3 regions of the Paenibacillus sp. FSL H3-0310 genome follow, and region 2 is predicted to be linked to each of the others. Evidence: predicted binding sites of a transcription regulator. Region 2 holds the regulator's gene; each other region holds the start of a gene.

Region 1 (6,063 bases), 290 kb from region 2:
TGTGATTCCAGTGCCTTAGCTACAGCGTCAGCAATGGATTCAACCCGGTTCGCGCCGAAGCCGATAGCTCCTGATCCGCCAATGCCTTTCAGATGTTTAATCAACAGCTCCACTTTCTCACCATGATCTCCGTAACGGAGGAACAAGGAGCAGACGCGGCCTAATGCTTCTGCCATAGCAAATACGTCAGAACCTGCTTTACCTACATTCAGGAAGATTTCAGCCGGTATTCCATCAAGATCATTGATCGTAATATATGCCATCCCAAATGGTGTGTTGATTTTATAGGTAGCGCCGCGCAGAACCTGCGGACGTTTTTTGTATTGTTTATCCGCCTCTTTTGTAGTCACTTGAGGCGCCGGGCTTGCTGCTACAACATTTGTACTCGCTTCTACAGTAGTTGTAGCTTCCTCTGCCGCAACCGTAGCAGCTTCTTTTTTGTCTTCCTTCTTCGTGGTTTCCAGAACTTGAACGTCACGACTTCCATCGCGGTAGATCGTAACACCCTTACATCCTAGATCAAAGGCCATTTCATATAGCTCAGCCGTCTCCTCAACCGTAAAGTCAGACGGGCAGTTCGCTGTTTTGGAAATAGAGCTATCTACCCAGCGTTGGATCGCTGCTTGCGCACGGATATGATCTTTAGCTGACAGATCCATCGAAGTTACAAAGTAGTCAGGCAGCTCTTCACCCGGATGAGCCTCCAGCCACTCTTGAGCGATTGGAACAAACTGTTCGTCATAGCCAAGACGACTTTGACGGAAATATTTGAAGGCAAAATAAGGCTCAATTCCCGTAGAAGTACCTACCATTGTACCTGTACTACCTGTAGGTGCTTGTGTAATCACTGTAACGTTACGCATACCATGTTCACGAATCGCTTCGCCAACCTCTGGATACGCTTCGACTATATTTTTCATAAAGCCGCTCATTAGATATTTCTCAGTATCAAAAGCTAGGAAGGAACCCTTCTCTCCAGCAATTTCTGCCGAAGCAAGGTAGGCTTCACGAGCCATAAAGCCGTATAGCTTGTCCAGAAACTCCAACGATTCCGGGCTGCCGTAACGGATGTTCAATTTAATCATCAGCTCCGCCAATCCCATGGTTCCGAGACCCACGCGGCGTTCCTTTTTCTGATTCGCTTCATTTTCCGGGAAATGATAAGGTGTTTTATCAATTACATTGTCCAGAAAACGGACCGAATAACGGGTTGTAGTCGCAAGATCTTCCCAATCTACATCATGATTTTTCTCATCGTAGAACTTGGACAGGTTCACCGCAGACAGATTGCAGACTCCCCAGCCTGGCAGGCCTTGCTCTCCACAAGGATTTGTACAAATAATCGGGTTGAAATACCAGCTGTTAGACATCTGGTTATAGTATTCCATGAACACGACGCCTGGCTCAGCGGATTTCCATGCCGATTCAATGATCGTACGCCACACGTCACGCGCTTTTACGGTGCGATAATGGATAACGTTTTTGCCGGCAGCTTTCCACTTGTCGAGATCGCCATCCCACATTTCGTTATATTCAGGATCGGTTGTATCCGGGAATACGAGATCCCAGTCCAGATCTTCTTTTACAGCCTTCATAAAACCATTGCTCACACATACCGAAAGGTTAGCATTAGTGACTTGGCCCATCGTTTGCTTCACGGTAATGAAGTCCTCAACATCGGGATGCCAGTCATTAATCATCAGCATGAGCGCACCACGACGGCTGCCGCCTTGCTCAATAAGCCCCGTAGTATAACTAAACAAACCGCCCCAAGATACGGAACCACTGGATGAACCATTAACCCCTCTAACAATCGCACGACGAGGACGCAATGAAGACAGGTTAATGCCCACACCGCCACCACGGGCCATAATCTCCGTCATTTCAGACAATGTCTGCATGATGCCGCCACGGCTGTCTTTTGGAGAAGGGATTACATAACAGTTGAACAATGTTAATTCTTCACTAGCACCTGCACCAGCCGCAATACGTCCACCCGGCACAAGCTTCCAATCATCTAGGATTGAACGGAATTTGCCCGCCCATTCTGCTTGAAGCTCAGATGTCTTCTCTACAGAAGCCATCGCTGTGGATAGACGGTCCCACATTTCCTCAGGAGTTTTTTCTATATTAAGGGTCAACTTTTCAACATCCGATTTCACAAGTTCGCCACTGCGCGTCTTTACAGTTACGATTCGACCACTGCGCTCTACAATTTCTCCGACTTCCTTAGTTGGAAACTTCGGATCATCTTTGGTCAGCACCAATACAACGTCGCCTACTTTAGCATTGTTGCTGTCTGCATCCTTCCAAGCATAACGATCCAAAAATATTTTTTCACTTAGCCCTTCAAGGCGTTGCTTACGTTCCACTTTACTCAATAAAAAAACCTCCCGCATGTGTAGTAGATATTAGTTTCCGGTCCAAGGTATGGGCCCACAACAAAAACTCCCTTACCATCCTCCACTGCTTAACAGGTGTATGTAGGAAGCTCATCTTGTCAATAACAAATACCAGCTAAGCACTCTATAAAAAATACATTTTCAAGCTTTTGTCACAATATATTGTGTGCGTCAGCTTTTAAACTATACCACATATTGTATCGAAGGTCTTATTCGAAAATAGAGTCAAGTTGCCGAATTATCGCAAACGTTGCTGCTTTTTCTCGCTCTTGCTCTCTTTTTTAAAGGCTATCGTGAAAAATAGGAGGTTATGAATTCTCTCGTTTACGAGCATACTACTCTTACGAATGGTGATATAAATCCGAGCTTGAGGAGGCTGCATTATGACGCAATTATTCCGTAATTCTCTACCCCAGCAAGGGGGAACACCCGCGCCGATACTGCCTGTTCCTCTTTCTTTTGACCGGAATTGGTTGCAAGATCTGGAGCTCAAATTGGAAAAGGGCGGCCCATGGGGAGACTACCGTTTATCTAAGCTTGCCGTACAAGGAGAGGAAACAGGTCTAGTAACGAGCTTCGATGAGCTGCAATGTATGAAGCATTTATCCGGCTTGTCCCCTCTTCCCCATCAGCTGGATACAGCGCATAAGGTTCTGTTCGAAATGTCAGGCCGCGCGATTCTTGCAGATGAGGTTGGACTGGGCAAGACCATTGAAGCAGGACTGGTGCTCAAAGAATATCTCGTACGCGGTCTTGTCTCCAAAGTGCTTATTCTCGTACCTGCTTCTCTAGTATTGCAATGGGTTCGTGAGCTGAATGCGAAATTTGGCATCACTGCTGTCGCTCAGAAAAAAGCCTATTCTTGGGGCAACGCCATAGTCGTCGCATCGATGGATACCGCCAAACGAGATCCTCATAAGGAAATCTTGCTGGAAAATGAATACGATATGTTGATCATTGATGAGGCTCACAAGCTGAAGAATAAAAAATCGACCAATTATCTATTTGTACAGCAATTACGCAAAAAATATTGCCTGCTGCTCACCGCGACTCCCGTTCAGAATGATCTGGGCGAACTCTTTAATCTGATCACTATACTGAAGCCGGGGCAACTTGGAAATCAGGGCGATTTTGCCTCGAATTTCGTGGTTGATAAACGCCAGCCCAAGAATGAAGGTCAACTGCGGGACGAGCTTTCGAAGGTCATGATCCGCAATCGCCGTGGTGAAGGTCCAGTTAATTTCACGAAACGAAAAGTCCGTAATATTCCCTTAGTTCTCTCCCAAGAAGAGAAAGATTTGTATAACAGTGTTACTTCCTTTGTCAAAGACCAGTATCAGGAATCCGGCGGCAATCTTAGCAGTATGCTTTCTCTGGTAACCCTTCAACGTGAGGTGTGCAGCAGCCGGGATGCCGTCTTTATCACTTTAGTTAATTTGATCAAAAAGCTGCCTGCGGATTCCCCAAAAAGAGACCGGATGATGGAGCTGCTACAGACCCTCCGTACCGTTAAAACAAACACTAAAGCTGAAACAACCTTAGCCCTCATTCAAGAAATGAATGAAAAGGTCATCGTTTTCACGGAATATCGCGCAACTCAAGAGTATTTACTACAGTATTTCCGTGAACATGGGCTGATGTGTGTCTCTTATTCCGGCGGAATGAACCGTGGAAAAAAAGATTGGATGATGGATCTTTTCCGCGGCCGCGCTCAAGTTATGATTGCAACGGAAGCCGGTGGTGAAGGAATTAACCTGCAATTTTGCCACCATATGATCAACTTTGACCTGCCCTGGAATCCCATGCGCGTGGAACAACGTATCGGCCGTGTCCACCGGTTAGGGCAAGAAAATGACGTAGTGATCTACAACTTGTCTACGCAAGGCACGATTGAAGAACATATCCTGCATCTGCTGCATGAAAAAATCAATATGTTTGAAATGGTGATTGGCGGGCTGGATGTAATCCTGGAACGTTTTGAAAAGAAGGAATCGCTGGAGAAAAGTTTATACAAAATCATGCTCGAATCCCGCTCCGACGAAGAATTGCGGCATGAGCTGGACCATATTGGTGAATCCCTCAGTGAATTGACACAGGGTATAAAAAAAGAAAGTGGGACTGCGACATGACCCTCACCGCACAGGAAGTACGCAAGCATGTGATGGACTATCTTGAAGCCACTGAATGCTCCATCATTGAGGCTTCGCCCCTTCACGTAACTGTGAAATTATCACCTAGAGCTGACAAAATGCTCACCGACCGGCCGTATTATTGGGGATTCGTGGAGCGCACAGGTGTAGATCCTGAGACCCTTTCTTTCACCTTTGTTTTTGATCCGGAAAAATACGACAGTCAAGCTGCAGTAGAGGTTCCCCCCATTGCAAATCGTAGTGCTGGCATTTTGAATCAAGTTGTCACCGGAAGCCTAGCTACAGGCGGAACAAACGATGCAGAGGCTAGCGCTGACTTACTCGAATCCGCCTCCCCGGGCTCAGAAGCAGTGAATGCTCCATCTACTGACCCGGAGGAAAGTATCCTAGCCCGCTACTTCGGCATTGTGCCGGCACTCCCACGAATTGGGCCAGGAATGATCCGCAGAGAGGATATTATTTACGGAAGCAAGCGATTGCAACAGATTTGGAACGCCGCTCGGGACGAAGGGAAATGCCTTTACTTATTTGAGGACCCGGGCAGCAGGCAGCGAAACACGCTGTTCTCTGCCGCTTACGAGCCATGGCTTAGTGTCTGCTATAAAGTGGAGATGAGCTGCGATTTGAAACGTGAAGAACTCCATTATCTTGGCATCTCCCTAACAAAGGGAACCATCATTGATGACTTTAATGCAAAAGTTTCCACAAAAGAGATGATGCCACGCTTGCCGGAAAATGTGCATATCCAGCCTTATGAAATGACAGTAGCAGCCGCTACCGACTTATTGGAAACTCATCTTACCACTCAGTTAGCCGAACTGGACTACACTTGGGCAGAACAGGCACGTGAGCGGCTAAGGGTTGAACTGGACATCATTGATGTCTATTATGGAGAGCTGCTGAAGGAGCCTGACGAAGAAAAACGCCTAGCGACTCAAGAGCAGTATAATCGGCGTCGACAAGAGACCATTTGGCAATATGAGCCGCAAATCGCAGTTTCTGCGGTGACCTATGGACTGTTTCATCTGCGGAGCCTATAGAATGCGACCCTACTCGCTAAAAGCAGGCAAAAAAACAAGAGAACTTCCGCCTTCCGGCGCGACAGCAAGCAACAGCCTTTTTATAGCTTGTCCTCTATAATAAAAAGGAAGCTTATACTTTCTGATATTTCATAACAAAGAAAGGTGAACAACGCCATGAAAATAAGTGTACGGCGGAGGCTGCTTCTTGCAGGTCAAAGCTGCTTCCTCCTGCTTCTATGCATCGGACTCATCGCAACGAGCTCCGGTTCCTCTTCTGCGCTTGCCGCTTCCAGAGTAAGTGTAGTTGATTCAGTCACACAGGATTTGATACCTGTACTGCAGATGGATGTCTTACCTTCACCCGGTACGGTCCAAGAATTTGCCAAGAGTACACTGAACAAGCTCGCAGCAGAAGCTCCATTTACAGCCTGGAAGGACGCAGGAATAGAATATTATCCTCTGGGTCCAGGTACTCATAGCTGGCTTGTC
Region 2 (6,063 bases):
GTCGTGTTTCCGCACTACTCTCTTTGCATTGTACGTTTTATCTACCCAAACTATACCACGATCAAAACCAAATAAAAAGTCACTCTTCCCCAAACAACAAAAAAACGGCATTTCTGCCGTTTCTTTAGGATGGACTCTCAGGGGCTCGAACCCTGGACAAATAGATTAAGAGTCTACTGCTCTACCAACTGAGCTAAGAGTCCATATGATGTTTGGTGGAGCCAAGGGGGATCGAACCCCTGACCTCATCGCTGCCAGCGATGCGCTCTCCCAGCTGAGCTATGGCCCCAAACTGAAATTTCAGATGTATGAAATCACACATTTTTTAATTTTAGTTTGGTCGTAATTGAGTTGTTCCGATAAACTCAAGCGTCGTAGGCGACTTCTATATAATATAAAAAATCGCCCTCTATGTCAACACTTTTTTTAAAAATCATTTTTCCACTCAAATTCCCCGCTCAAAACTCAGAGGAAACAAACCAGTACAAGCACTCCTAACAGACCCTAAGATTTGCTGTACGCCCTAACTGGACAAAACCCTATAATCCCTCTAATTCTCCCGTACTCTTGGATAGCAGCCCCTTGAGTTCCTTCATGAACATATTAATATCCTTGAACTGGCGATATACGGACGCAAAACGAACGTAAGCCACTTCATCTACTGGGTAGAGCTGCTCCATCACGAATTCACCAATCTGTTGGCTTTCCACTTCCGCAACGGCGATGCCGCGCAGAGATTTCTCAACCTCGGACACGATCTTTTCTAGACGTTCCACAGAAACCGGCCGTTTCTCACAAGCACGGATGAGACCACGGAGTATTTTATCACGACTGAATTCCTCACGGCTGCCGTCTTTTTTAATTACAATGAGTGGCGTTTCTTCAATCATTTCAAAAGTAGTGAAACGTTTGCTGCAACGCTCACATTCACGCCTACGACGGATTGACTTATTTTCATTCGCTGGTCGCGAGTCCAGCACTTTAGTATTTGTGTGATCACAGTAAGGGCATTTCATAAGCTTCATCACTTCCTATTACATAATGGTATGGGTCCCGGCACGTTATAAATCCGGCTTTTGAACGGCTTTTTTATTATTTCCAGAAATCACCGTTTTTTTCTTGTAATGATAATGGCAAGTCCGGCACATAATACAGTTACCAACAGAGGAGGTGAACAGCAATGAGCCAAAGCAACAACTCCAATAACCTTGTAGCTCCAAATTCCCGCGGTGCCTTGGAACAACTTAAATACGAAGTTGCCCAAGAACTAGGAATCACGCTTTCCCCAGATGGTTACCAAGGCAATAAAACTTCTTATGAAAATGGTTCGATCGGTGGTTACATCACTAAACGTCTTGTAACCCTGGCAGAACAACAACTGGCAGGTCAATACAAATAACCTGACCAACATAAGCTTTTTGAAGAAGTATTAAACGACCTACAGGTCGTTTAATACTTCTTTTTATACATAACACGGTAGAAATTAAAATTCTTTGTAAATGTCCGTGTACTGATCATAGTAATAATTAACGCGCTGTACATAATGCCTGGTTTCACCAATGGGAATATCTTTAATGGTTGCATCTGTCCCATCCCAGACCCCTTCGTCCAACCAGCGTTGAACTTTTCCGGGCCCAGCATTATAGGCTGCGATAATTGCTGTACGTTTACCTTCGAACTGACGGGATAAAGTTGAAAGATACCATGTACCCAGTTCAATATTAGCCGAAGGCTCATGCTTGAGTTCTTCCATAGATACGTTTGGAAGCTTGGCCTTTTCCAGCGCCCACTTCGCGGTATCCGGCATAAGCTGCATCAGCCCTAGTGCGCCTTTTTTGGATTCTCGTCCAGTTTTAAAGTTCGTTTCTACACGAATAATCGCGGTTACAAGAAACGGGTCTATCTCATAAGTGATGCTGTGCTTGCGAATCTCATCTTTAAAATGGATGGGATAAAACCACGACATCCAGTTAGTACTCAGAAACAATATTGCCGTAAAACCCACAAATAGCAGAAGCAGTACTCTTTTTTTACGTAGCCATTTCATGATAAACCCAGCCTGTCCCAAAAAACAGCAACCTGTTGCTCAGTGTACGCAAGATCGCCACTGTTGTCGATGATGTAGTCCGCTTTATTACGTTTCTGTTCAATATCCATCTGTGCATTCAATCGCGCTTCTGCTTCTTCTAAAGAGAGCCTATTACGTTCCATTAATCGAGCAATTTGCATTTCACGGGGAACGTACACTACTACAATCTCATGGAACAGGGTCTCAAGCCCTGATTCAAAAAGAAGCGGAATATCCACAATAATAAGCCGCTTCGGCTCTTCCTGCTCCATGCTGTACATACGGTCTTTGATTTCCTGCCGGATAGCAGGATGCGTCAAATTGTTCAAGGTTTGCAGGGCCACAGGATCTTGAAAGACGATTTCACCTAATTTGGCCCTATTCAGTGTTCCATCCGGAAAAAGGATCTCTTTTCCGAATTGCTTAGCAGCAGCAGCCAACACTTCATGCCCGGGAAGCATAACTTCTCTGGCGATCACATCGGCATCAACCAGCCTCGCTCCCTTGTTCACAAGCAGTGCAGACACTGTGCTTTTTCCGGATGCGATTCCTCCGGTTAAGCCTATAATCATGTACTCACCTCATAATAGCTTCAGTATTCCCATTGCAATTAATAATAACGCTGGTAATGCGGCAGCATGCTTCATCCAGTAGTTCCCGGCAAATCTAAGTCCAGTCTTCATACCCAGCAATAGAAATGTACCACTAAACAAAGCTATTGTAAGTGATGTCCATATCGGATTGAAGCCAAGCAGCGCTGCGCCAAGTCCAGCCCCAAAAGCATCCAGAGAGAGCGCAATCCCCAGTATCATCGCTTCCATCGAAGAGATGCTTCCTGAGGCATCCATATCCGCAGAAGACGGGGTACGCAAGATCTGTACTACAATTCCCAAACGGCGAAGCTCAAGTGAAAAAACAGCTGATTTCAACGGTTCATCATTCATAACAGGTTCTGTACCCGCTTCAGAATCAGCAGCTACCTCTGCCCAAGCCTGCTCGGAAAATGAGCCCTTATCTACCGTTTCAGCTTTACGTCCGCCATCTGCATCTTTCTCTTTTTGCATCAGCATCTGAACAAGCGACCAGCATCCCATTAGCACAAGTATAACCGCACCAACTATAGAAGCTGCATTCGGAGACACTACCTTGGCAAGCAAAACCCCAACCTGCATCGATACACAGATAACTACCCCCGAACAGAGCGAGATAATCAGAACGGAGAGCAGTGGTATTTTCATTTTACGCAGCCCATATGTAATTCCTACACCAAAACCATCCAAACTCAAGGCAAACGCTAGCAATAGCAGTGAAAATAATGGGCTGAGCACCCGCAATCCCTCCTGTGAAGAACCGGAAAACTGAAATTTTATCGTTTCAGCTTCCGTTCTCTATTAAGCATTCTTCACACAGTATATGGGCGGGACAAGTAGTGGGTGCCAACCTTATTATTTCAACAAATTCAGTGAACAGTCGGACGCTGGCAATTTGGACAATAATGCGTGCCACGACCGCCTACAACCGTCTTCTCAATCATCGTTCCGCAGTTACTACACGGCTGATCCTTACGACCGTAAATCAATAGCTGCTGCTGATACGTACCGCTCTCACCTTGGCCATTAACATATGACTTAACAGATGAACCTCCGGCGTTAACCGCTTCGGCCAGCGTGCTTACAATAGCATGATGCAGCTTGTCCAATTGATTGTCCGTGAGCGCTTTGGCGCTGTCTTCAGGATGGATACCCGCACGGTGCAACGACTCATCTACATAAATATTGCCGATGCCGACGATATATTCCTGATTAAGCAGCAGCGATTTAATTTTGGTGCTTTTACCGGACACGATCTGCTTAAACCTCTCCGGTGTAAAAGAAGGCTCCAGCGGCTCCTGCCCCAGCTTATTTAAAGGCGGCAGCTGAAGATCTTCTCCCATCTGAAAAAGATGCATTGTCCCAAATTGGCGAACATCCGTGTAACGCAGCTCAGTTCCATCCGTAAAATGAAAAATCACATGTGTATGCTTGTCCAGTGGGTCATCATTTGAAAAAAGTCCGTAACGGCCTTCCATCCGTAAATGTGACACAAGCACCAGACCATCCAGCACAATACGCAAAAACTTTCCTCTTCGTTCAACTTTTACAATGCTATGACCTGCCAGCAGGTGGGCAAAAGCCTGAATATCATCCGGACGCTGAATAATCCGCGCCAACCGGACGGTTACATTCTCTATCTGCTTTCCATTAACTAACTCATTAAGTGTTCTCTTGACTGTCTCTACTTCCGGTAATTCCGGCATGATGTCTTCACCTCAACTACATTATAGCTGATATGCACACCTTAAAGGGAGTCTATTTCGCCTCGTACCAGTTACTTCCAAAGCTGACCTCTGCCTTAAGCGGCACAGATAACTTTAGGGCTCCACCCATTACTTCCGGCAAAAGCGTCTTCATAAGCTCCATTTCATCCTCTGGCACCTCGAATACAAGCTCATCGTGTACTTGAAGCAGCATACGGCTCTTAAGCCCACGATCAAATAACGCCTTGTCCATATGCACCATCGCCAGCTTGATTATATCCGCTGCTGTTCCCTGTATAGGTGTATTCATTGCTGTCCGCTCCGCAAAAGAGCGCAGATTAAAGTTCTTCGCATTAATCTCCGGCAGATAACGGCGACGTTCGAGCAATGTGGTCACATAACCATACTTCCGTGCCTCCACTACAATATCGTCCATATAGCGGCGTACACCCTGATAAACCTCAAAATACTGTTCAATAAATTGCGCGGCTTCCTTACGCGGAATATTCAGATTCTGCGAGAGACCGTAATCACTGATCCCGTAGACGATCCCAAAGTTAACGGCTTTTGCGGCACGGCGCATATTACTGTCCACCTGTTCTGCGGTCACACCGAACACATCCATCGCTGTCTTCGTGTGAATATCCATATCATGCAGAAAGGCTTCCTTCATCCGCTCATCGCCGGAAATATGTGCCAGCACACGCAGTTCGATCTGCGAATAGTCGGCTGCCAGGATGGACCAGCCCGGTTCGGACGGAACGAATACCTTGCGGATTTTGCGTCCTTCCTCTAGACGAATCGGGATATTTTGCAAGTTCGGGAATTGGCTGCTAAGCCGTCCTGTAGCGGCAATTGTCTGCCGATAGAATGTATGCACCTTCCCTGTGTTCGGGGAAATTTCTTTAAGCAGCCCCTCTACGTAGGTAGATTGCAGCTTTGCAATTGTGCGATATTGCAGAATCAAACGCACCACATCGTGGTATGGCGCCAGTTTCTCAAGCACTTCGGCATCCGTGGAATAACCCGTCTTCGTCTTCTTGACGACAGGCAGACCTAGCTTTACAAACAAGATTTCACCCAGCTGCTTTGGTGAGTTCAAATTAAACTCAGTGCCACAAATCTCGTATATTTCACTGACCAATTTAGAAATTTGCGCCTCGAATTCTTTTCCAAGCTCTTTAAGATCACCAGCATTGACTGCAATCCCCTGTTTCTCCATATCCGCCAAAATCCGTGACAAAGGCATTTCCAGATCCTCGAATAGCCCTGTCATTGCGGTCTCCACCAGCTCCTGCTGTTGCTTCTGTGCGATTCCAAGAACCGTTGCACTCTTTCGTGCAACGTGATTTCCTAAAACTTCAAGCTCAGGGATTTTGTATTTGGCACCTTTACCAAATACCTCTTCATCAGGAGAGAGCCGCGGCAAGCCGTATTTAGCAGTGAGATCATTTAGATTCTGATTAGCCTCCGTAGGATCAAGCAAATAAGCCGCCAGCTGCACATCATGGGCAGCACCTGCAAAAGCAATTCCCTGCCAGTGTAGAGCCAAATCAGCGCGGTGAAGATCATATCCACTTTTCGGAGCCTTTTCATCTCCTAGCCAATCACGCAGCTTCGCAGCGGCCGGTTTATGCAGTAATTCAAACGGCACATAGTAATGCCGCTCCAGAGAGGACAATCCTATTCCGATTACCTC
Region 3 (6,063 bases), on a different contig from region 2:
CCTTTTTTAGTTGTTTCTAAACGATAACGGAATTACACAATTGTGTATGAAATTAAGGCAAATATAACCATGAATATGTTGGAATTTGTAGAAATTTGTATTTTAATATAAATAAAAAAAGAAATTTGTCGATAATAATATAGGTAATAGGTATGAGTTAAAATATATTAGAAAGGATGTTGCAATAAAACGATACAGGAAATAGATGTCATTAACTATTGATTGTAACGATATGGCATCATTTAAACAAGGCAGTTTGTTCCAAACCCAGTTGCCAAAAGTAGAAGTTACTGAAAAGCCTGGGCAGAAATTTTTTGTCTGTTGGAGTTACATACATTACTTTCTATTATTAAAAAATAACTATTAAAACATGGAGGAATACAATTATGTCATACACAATTAAGTACAACAAAAGTGAAAACCACATCGATGTAGTATCTATCGATTTTTCTGCTGAGGATGTTCCAGGATACTTGAAAGATTTTGAGAATATCATGAAGCTTGTTAGTCCTAAATTTACGGGTACAACTGATGTAACTGAATCTGCAAGTGTACTTTCCCCTGAAGTTGCAGCAATGTTGGCTCCAACAGGTGAGATGGCGAAAGCAGCTGGCCAAGCAGGATGGGCTTATGTAACTAAAAACCCAATTTGGAAAATGCAATTGAAACGTATTTTTGGCAGAGATTTTGCTGATGCTTACGATACCTATGAAGAAGCTAGAACAGTACTGAAAAAATTGCAATAATCTAATAAATAGAGTTAGCAAAAAGTGCGGAGAGCTTTCTCCGCACTTTTTGTTTTATCTATATTTAAAATTGAAAATCTTCATCCTTCAGTGGCTCCACATTAAGCGCCCGGACATATCCGTTGCCTTTCTTCGAGAAGAAGTCATGCTGCTTGGTGTGGGTGCTGATCCCGTTCTGTACAATCGGGTTGATCTCTTCCTCGTCAAATAGCGGATCATGGCCCAGATTCATCATCGCTTTATTGGCATTGTATCTTAGGAAAGTCTTAACCTCGTCCACCAATCCGATAGGGGCATAGATCTGCTCGGTATAACGCTCTTCATTCTCATGCAGCAGTCGAAGCAATTCTACCAGCGTATGGTGAAGTTCGCGTTGCTCGTCTTCTGGGAGCCCGTCAAAGATCTCCTGTGCCAGCACACCGACATATACCCCATGGATGCTCTCATCCCGTAGAATAAGGTCGATGATCTCACCGCTGCAAGTCATTTTGCCCTGCCCAGCCAGATATAGGGGATAGAAGAAACCACTGTAGAACAAGTAGCTCTCGAGCAGCACGGAGGCTGCCATGGCGAGGTACAGGTCTTTTGGTGAGTCTATGTTTTTGTAATATTGTGAGATAGTCTCCGCTTTGAACTGGAGGAAGGGATTCTCTTCTACCCAGCGGAATACACTGTCGATCTCCTCTGTAGAGGATAAGGTGGTGAAAATACTGCTGTACGATTTGGCGTGAATTTGTTCCATCATACCCATGAAGCCCAGTACGGCTTTGCGTTGAAGGCCTTCGACATGTTCCATAATCTGTGGCATTCCGACTCCGCCTTGAATCGTATCCAGCAGTGTCAGGCCGCCCAGCACCTTCATATAGGAGTCCTTTTCTTGCTCACTGAGCGTGAGCCAGGACATTTTATCATCGGATAATGGAATTTCATCGTCCGTCCAGAATTGCATAATGTTCTGATTCCAGAACATCAATGAGAAATCGTCATCGGGACGGTTCCAGTTAACGGCTTGGATAGCGGTCATAATATTGCAATCTCCTTTTCTGCGGCTATAGCCTTCCTTTTAGATCGAGCAGGTGAGGCATTCCTCGACGGACAGCTTTTTGGTCCGGGTGTAATACAGCGACTTCAAGCCTTTATGCGCCGCATACAGGTAGGAGCGGGCCAGTTCTCTGGTGGAAACATCACTGTTAACATGCAGAACGGTCGAGATACCTTGGTCGATATGGGGCTGAATTTCCGCGATCAGATCGATTACCTTGAACTGGTCCATCTGGTAAGCCGATTTATAGAAAAACACATTGTCCGGCCGCAGGTACGGCATCGGATAATAAGTAGTTGAATTAGCATAAGTCCGAGTCTCAATCTGCTCAACAATCGGCATAACGCTTGAAGTGGCGTTTTGGATATAGGAAATGCTGGCCGTTGGCGCAATCGCCAAACGGTAAGCATGGTATAGGCCATTTGTTTTTACCGCATCCCGCAATTGTTCCCAGTCTGCTGGGGATGGGATATAAATATCTCCGAATAATTCTTGTACCCTTGGGGTAACCGGGCGGTAATCGGTAGTCAGGTAACGCTCGAAATAAGCTCCCGTAGCATAATCAGAAGCCTCAAATCCATGGAAAGATCGGCCCGTGGCGGCAGCGATTTCCATGCTTTTCTCTAGCGAGTGGAAATTCATAGTCATAAAGAAGGTCCGGGCAAAATCGCGGGCCTGCTCGCTTTCATAAGCAATGTTGTTCTTAGCCAGATAGCCGTGCAGATTCATGACGCCAAGACCGACAGAGTGCATTTCCTTGTTTGCTTTGGCTACGCCTGGGGCATTGGAAATACTGGTCATATCGCTAACAGCGGTCAGGGCGATCATGCCCTCATGTACGGATTCACGGATTTTGCCATGTTCCATCACGTTAACAATGTTCAAGGAAGCCAGATTGCAGCTTACATCGCGGCGGATTGTACTCTCCTGTCCGTAGTCGGCAATCTCTGAGGTCTCCTGCAGCTGAAAGATTTCAGTACAAAGGTTGGACATTTTGATCTGTCCGACGTTTTTCAGGGCATGGGCCGCATTGGCATTGCTCTTGTTCATGATATATGGATAGCCAGATTCCAGCTGGATCATGGCAATTTTGGTCAGCATATCCCGTGCGCTCATAGCTTTCTTCTTTTTGACACGTGGATCGGCCAGCAGCTTATCATACATGTCATCCAGATCCATATCGTCGAGATGCGTGCCGTAGGCTTTGTACACACTGTAAGGAGCAAATACATGCAGCGCCTCATTGTCCTTCGCCAGCTTATAGAAGCGGTTTGGAATAATCAGGCCGATGGACAGGGTTTTGAGTCTTGTTTTTTCGTCAGCGTTGATTTTCTTGCTGTCGAGGAATTCCAGAACGTCCCAGCCAAAAATATTGTAATAGGCTGCTCCTGATCCTTTACGTTGACCCATCTGATCTGCATAGGAGAAGCCGTCTTCCATCAGCTTAAGTACAGGTATAATTCCCTTCGCAGCATCCTCAACACCCTTGATAGTTTCACCACGGGAGCGTAGCTTGGATAGGTTAACGGCCACACCGCCACCGATCTTCGACAACTGCATGCAGGTATTCAGCACATAGTTGATCGAATTGAGCGAGTCGTCCATTTCGATTAGGAAGCAGGAGACGAGCTCACCACGCCGGCTCTTACCGGCATTTAAGAAGGTTGGTGTCGCAGGTTGCAGGCGCTGTTCCATCATCGAACGGGCAAGTACCCCCGCAGTATCGGCATTGCCACGTCCCAGGTGAAGGGCGACTGCCGCCACACGGTCCGGGTAATGCTCCAGATATTGTTTGCGGTCATTGGTTTTTACAGCGTAATCCGTGTAGAATTTCGAAGCTGCCATATAAGATGGAAAACTGAAGTTGTAGGCATGGGTAATCTGGTAGACTTCTTCAATTTCCGCCGTGCTGTACTGTTCGTAAAAATTCTCGTAGAAATCCTGTTCAATCATATAATCAACCTTGGCTTTTGTATTCGCAAAAACCAGACTCCGGCGCTCTACATCCCGCATAAATTCGGCTACTGCCTCAAGATCTTTGTCTAACTGAAAGAAGCCACTTTCGTCTCTCTTCATCAACATGTTGTTTAATTCAATATGCCGCAACCCGGCTCACCTCCTGTTTAATCCGTTCTACATCGCCAAATGTACCCGATAACTCAAATTTACCGATAACGGGCACGTTATACCGATCTGCAATCAAGTCCGCGCTGTGCGCGAACAGCTCGCCCCAGTTCTTATTGCCGCTGGCGGCGATGCCCTTCAGATTGGCATTATTGTTCTTCAAGAAAGTAGACACCTTTTCTGGAATCTGTCCAAAGCCGGTGGTATATGTAATAAGCACATAGGGCTCATCAATCGTCATATGCTCCTCAATCTGCACAGCCGGCAACTTAAGTTTGCTGATGAAGCGTCTGACATTTCCTGTTTTTGAATCATACGCGACTAGCATGGTGTCTGTCCCCCTGTAAATATTAAAAACTATTGAAAATAGTATGAAAACTGAATGGATAAGCTATAAATTCTGAAAAATCGTATCTATACTATATTTAGTGTGCGTTGTTTATTTTAATTACTATATGTTGAAAAGTCAATATGGGAACAGCAGTCTTAATAGCTGGGAAAGTGTCTCGTAAGCGGTTTTTTGGTAGACTTTTAGGGCAGAAAGACCGGAGTATTAGCATTTTGCTAGTTTAAAAATAAAAATAAAAAAATTGCAGGAATAAGGGTGATACTTAGGGATGCTGCTGAGGGTGATGGCAAGCCAATAAATCTGTAAGGAACAGAGCCTGCTCCTTGCAGATTTATTGGCTTTATTTTTGCGAAGTGGGATTATTCTTAATAATCTCTTTATCTCAAGAACGGTTGTTCACTCCGAGGCTTCGGTCAGATGGTGAATCTGCTTTAAGTTGCTGCATGTATTCCCTGGGGGAAATTCCGGTTACCTTTTTGAAAACTTTACTGAAATAGAAGGCACTCTCATATCCCAGCTTCTGTGAGATTTCGTAGATGCGACCTTCCCCACGTGCCATCATTTCTTTGGCTGTCGTGATTTTGATCTCCGTGATATATTCCACATAGTTGACCTTGGCAACCTTGGAGAAAAGGTGGCTCAGATAGTTGGGACTGAAATTGAAGACATCAGCCACTTGATTGAGCGAGAGCTTAGTTCCGAGATTTCGTTTAATATACTCTTGGACATTTTTGACGAGCTGCTCCTTGTAGCTTTGTCTGCGGGTAGAGAGGATGTCTGAGCAACCGTCCCGGAACTGGATCAGCCAGCCAGCGATCTCTTCAATCGTATGCATCTGGTAGATAGCCCGGTAGCCCTCCGGTTCATTTTCGAAAATTTGTTCCACAATGTTCTCACCGTCTGCGAGCAGTGAAGTGGCCATGTACAGAATGTTGCAGGCGGCATCAGTGGCGGGAACCAGCAGGTCGGCCCGGCCGTCGAAGATTTCGATCATTTTGGAGATAATGGCGTATAAAGCTTGGGTATCCATTTCTTCAAAAGCACGGCGGATCTCTGTACGCAATTCGGAGAAATCAAACAACAGATGATCCTGCTCCAGCGACTCTCCTTCGGCAAAAAACACAAACGACTGTGCTTTAACCGCAGCAGGAAGCGCTTTTCGCGCAGCGAGGTAGCTTTCCCGCAGCAAATAAGGATCCTCGACCGCAAAGCCGATCGCGCCGATGATCCTTACATTGAAGTAGTTATGGAGTATGGAGGCCATATGGGTCAATAGCATTTCAATCTCAGGCATCCATTGCCGTGAATCCGTCCCGTTGACGGGCAGGGTTACAGCAAAATTGCGCAAGTCCAGACTGCTCACATAACAAGGTCTTATGGAAGTAAGCGTATCTTTAGCCATTTGGACGGTACTTGAGCACAGAGCAACCATTTTATCGCCGCGTGGCGGGACACTGTCTGGTCCCAAAATACGGCAAGTGCAGACTAGATAAGCAGGTTCCTTGAGCTCAAGGTTTAAATCATCTCTCTGCAAAAGGTACTGGTTTTTATTTGCGAATAAGTTATTGAACAGGCGGATGAAAAATTTATCGCGTTGAGCTTGTAGATTGCCTCTATGAGCAAGCATGGGATAGCTGTCTAGGGTTTGAAAAGCCTCCAACTGGGAAATTGCTTTCCGAATGGAGGCATCAAGTGCCTCTGGTGTCAGTTCTAGCTTCACTAGATAATCTGTGGCTTGCACTTCAATCGCTCCACGCGCGTATTCGAATTCCTCGTAGCTTGTTAAGATGATGAACAGCGGA

What was found. Region 2 encodes NrdR, which represses ribonucleotide reductase genes. Its sites were predicted from a motif close to AACACNATATATNGTGTT; they were not measured.
Region 1: the regulator NrdR is predicted to act here: its motif matches at 2,554-2,571, upstream of MHH63_RS17130 (adenosylcobalamin-dependent ribonucleoside-diphosphate reductase).
Region 3: the regulator NrdR is predicted to act here: its motif matches at 4,328-4,345, upstream of nrdI (class Ib ribonucleoside-diphosphate reductase assembly flavoprotein NrdI).

The regions. Positions count from the first base shown of each region.
Region 1 covers NZ_JBBODC010000001.1:3,785,504-3,791,566, forward strand. Annotated here, with positions in the region: gene MHH63_RS17130 (adenosylcobalamin-dependent ribonucleoside-diphosphate reductase) at 1-2,381, opposite strand, end outside; gene MHH63_RS17135 (DEAD/DEAH box helicase) at 2,786-4,531, shown strand; gene MHH63_RS17140 (YqhG family protein) at 4,528-5,592, shown strand; gene MHH63_RS17145 (hypothetical protein) at 5,749-6,063, shown strand, end outside.
Region 2 covers NZ_JBBODC010000001.1:4,079,833-4,085,895, forward strand. Annotated here, with positions in the region: tRNA gene MHH63_RS18450 (tRNA-Lys) at 131-203, opposite strand; tRNA gene MHH63_RS18455 (tRNA-Ala) at 214-289, opposite strand; gene nrdR (transcriptional regulator NrdR) at 540-1,016, opposite strand; gene MHH63_RS18465 (alpha/beta-type small acid-soluble spore protein) at 1,181-1,399, shown strand; gene MHH63_RS18470 (lytic transglycosylase domain-containing protein) at 1,484-2,047, opposite strand; gene coaE (dephospho-CoA kinase) at 2,044-2,640, opposite strand; gene MHH63_RS18480 (manganese efflux pump) at 2,650-3,396, opposite strand; gene mutM (DNA-formamidopyrimidine glycosylase) at 3,528-4,364, opposite strand; gene polA (DNA polymerase I) at 4,417-6,063, opposite strand, start outside.
Region 3 covers NZ_JBBODC010000003.1:154,892-160,954, forward strand. Annotated here, with positions in the region: gene MHH63_RS26850 (hypothetical protein) at 387-746, shown strand; gene nrdF (class 1b ribonucleoside-diphosphate reductase subunit beta) at 811-1,770, opposite strand; gene nrdE (class 1b ribonucleoside-diphosphate reductase subunit alpha) at 1,810-3,894, opposite strand; gene nrdI (class Ib ribonucleoside-diphosphate reductase assembly flavoprotein NrdI) at 3,881-4,240, opposite strand; gene MHH63_RS26870 (helix-turn-helix domain-containing protein) at 4,644-6,063, opposite strand, start outside.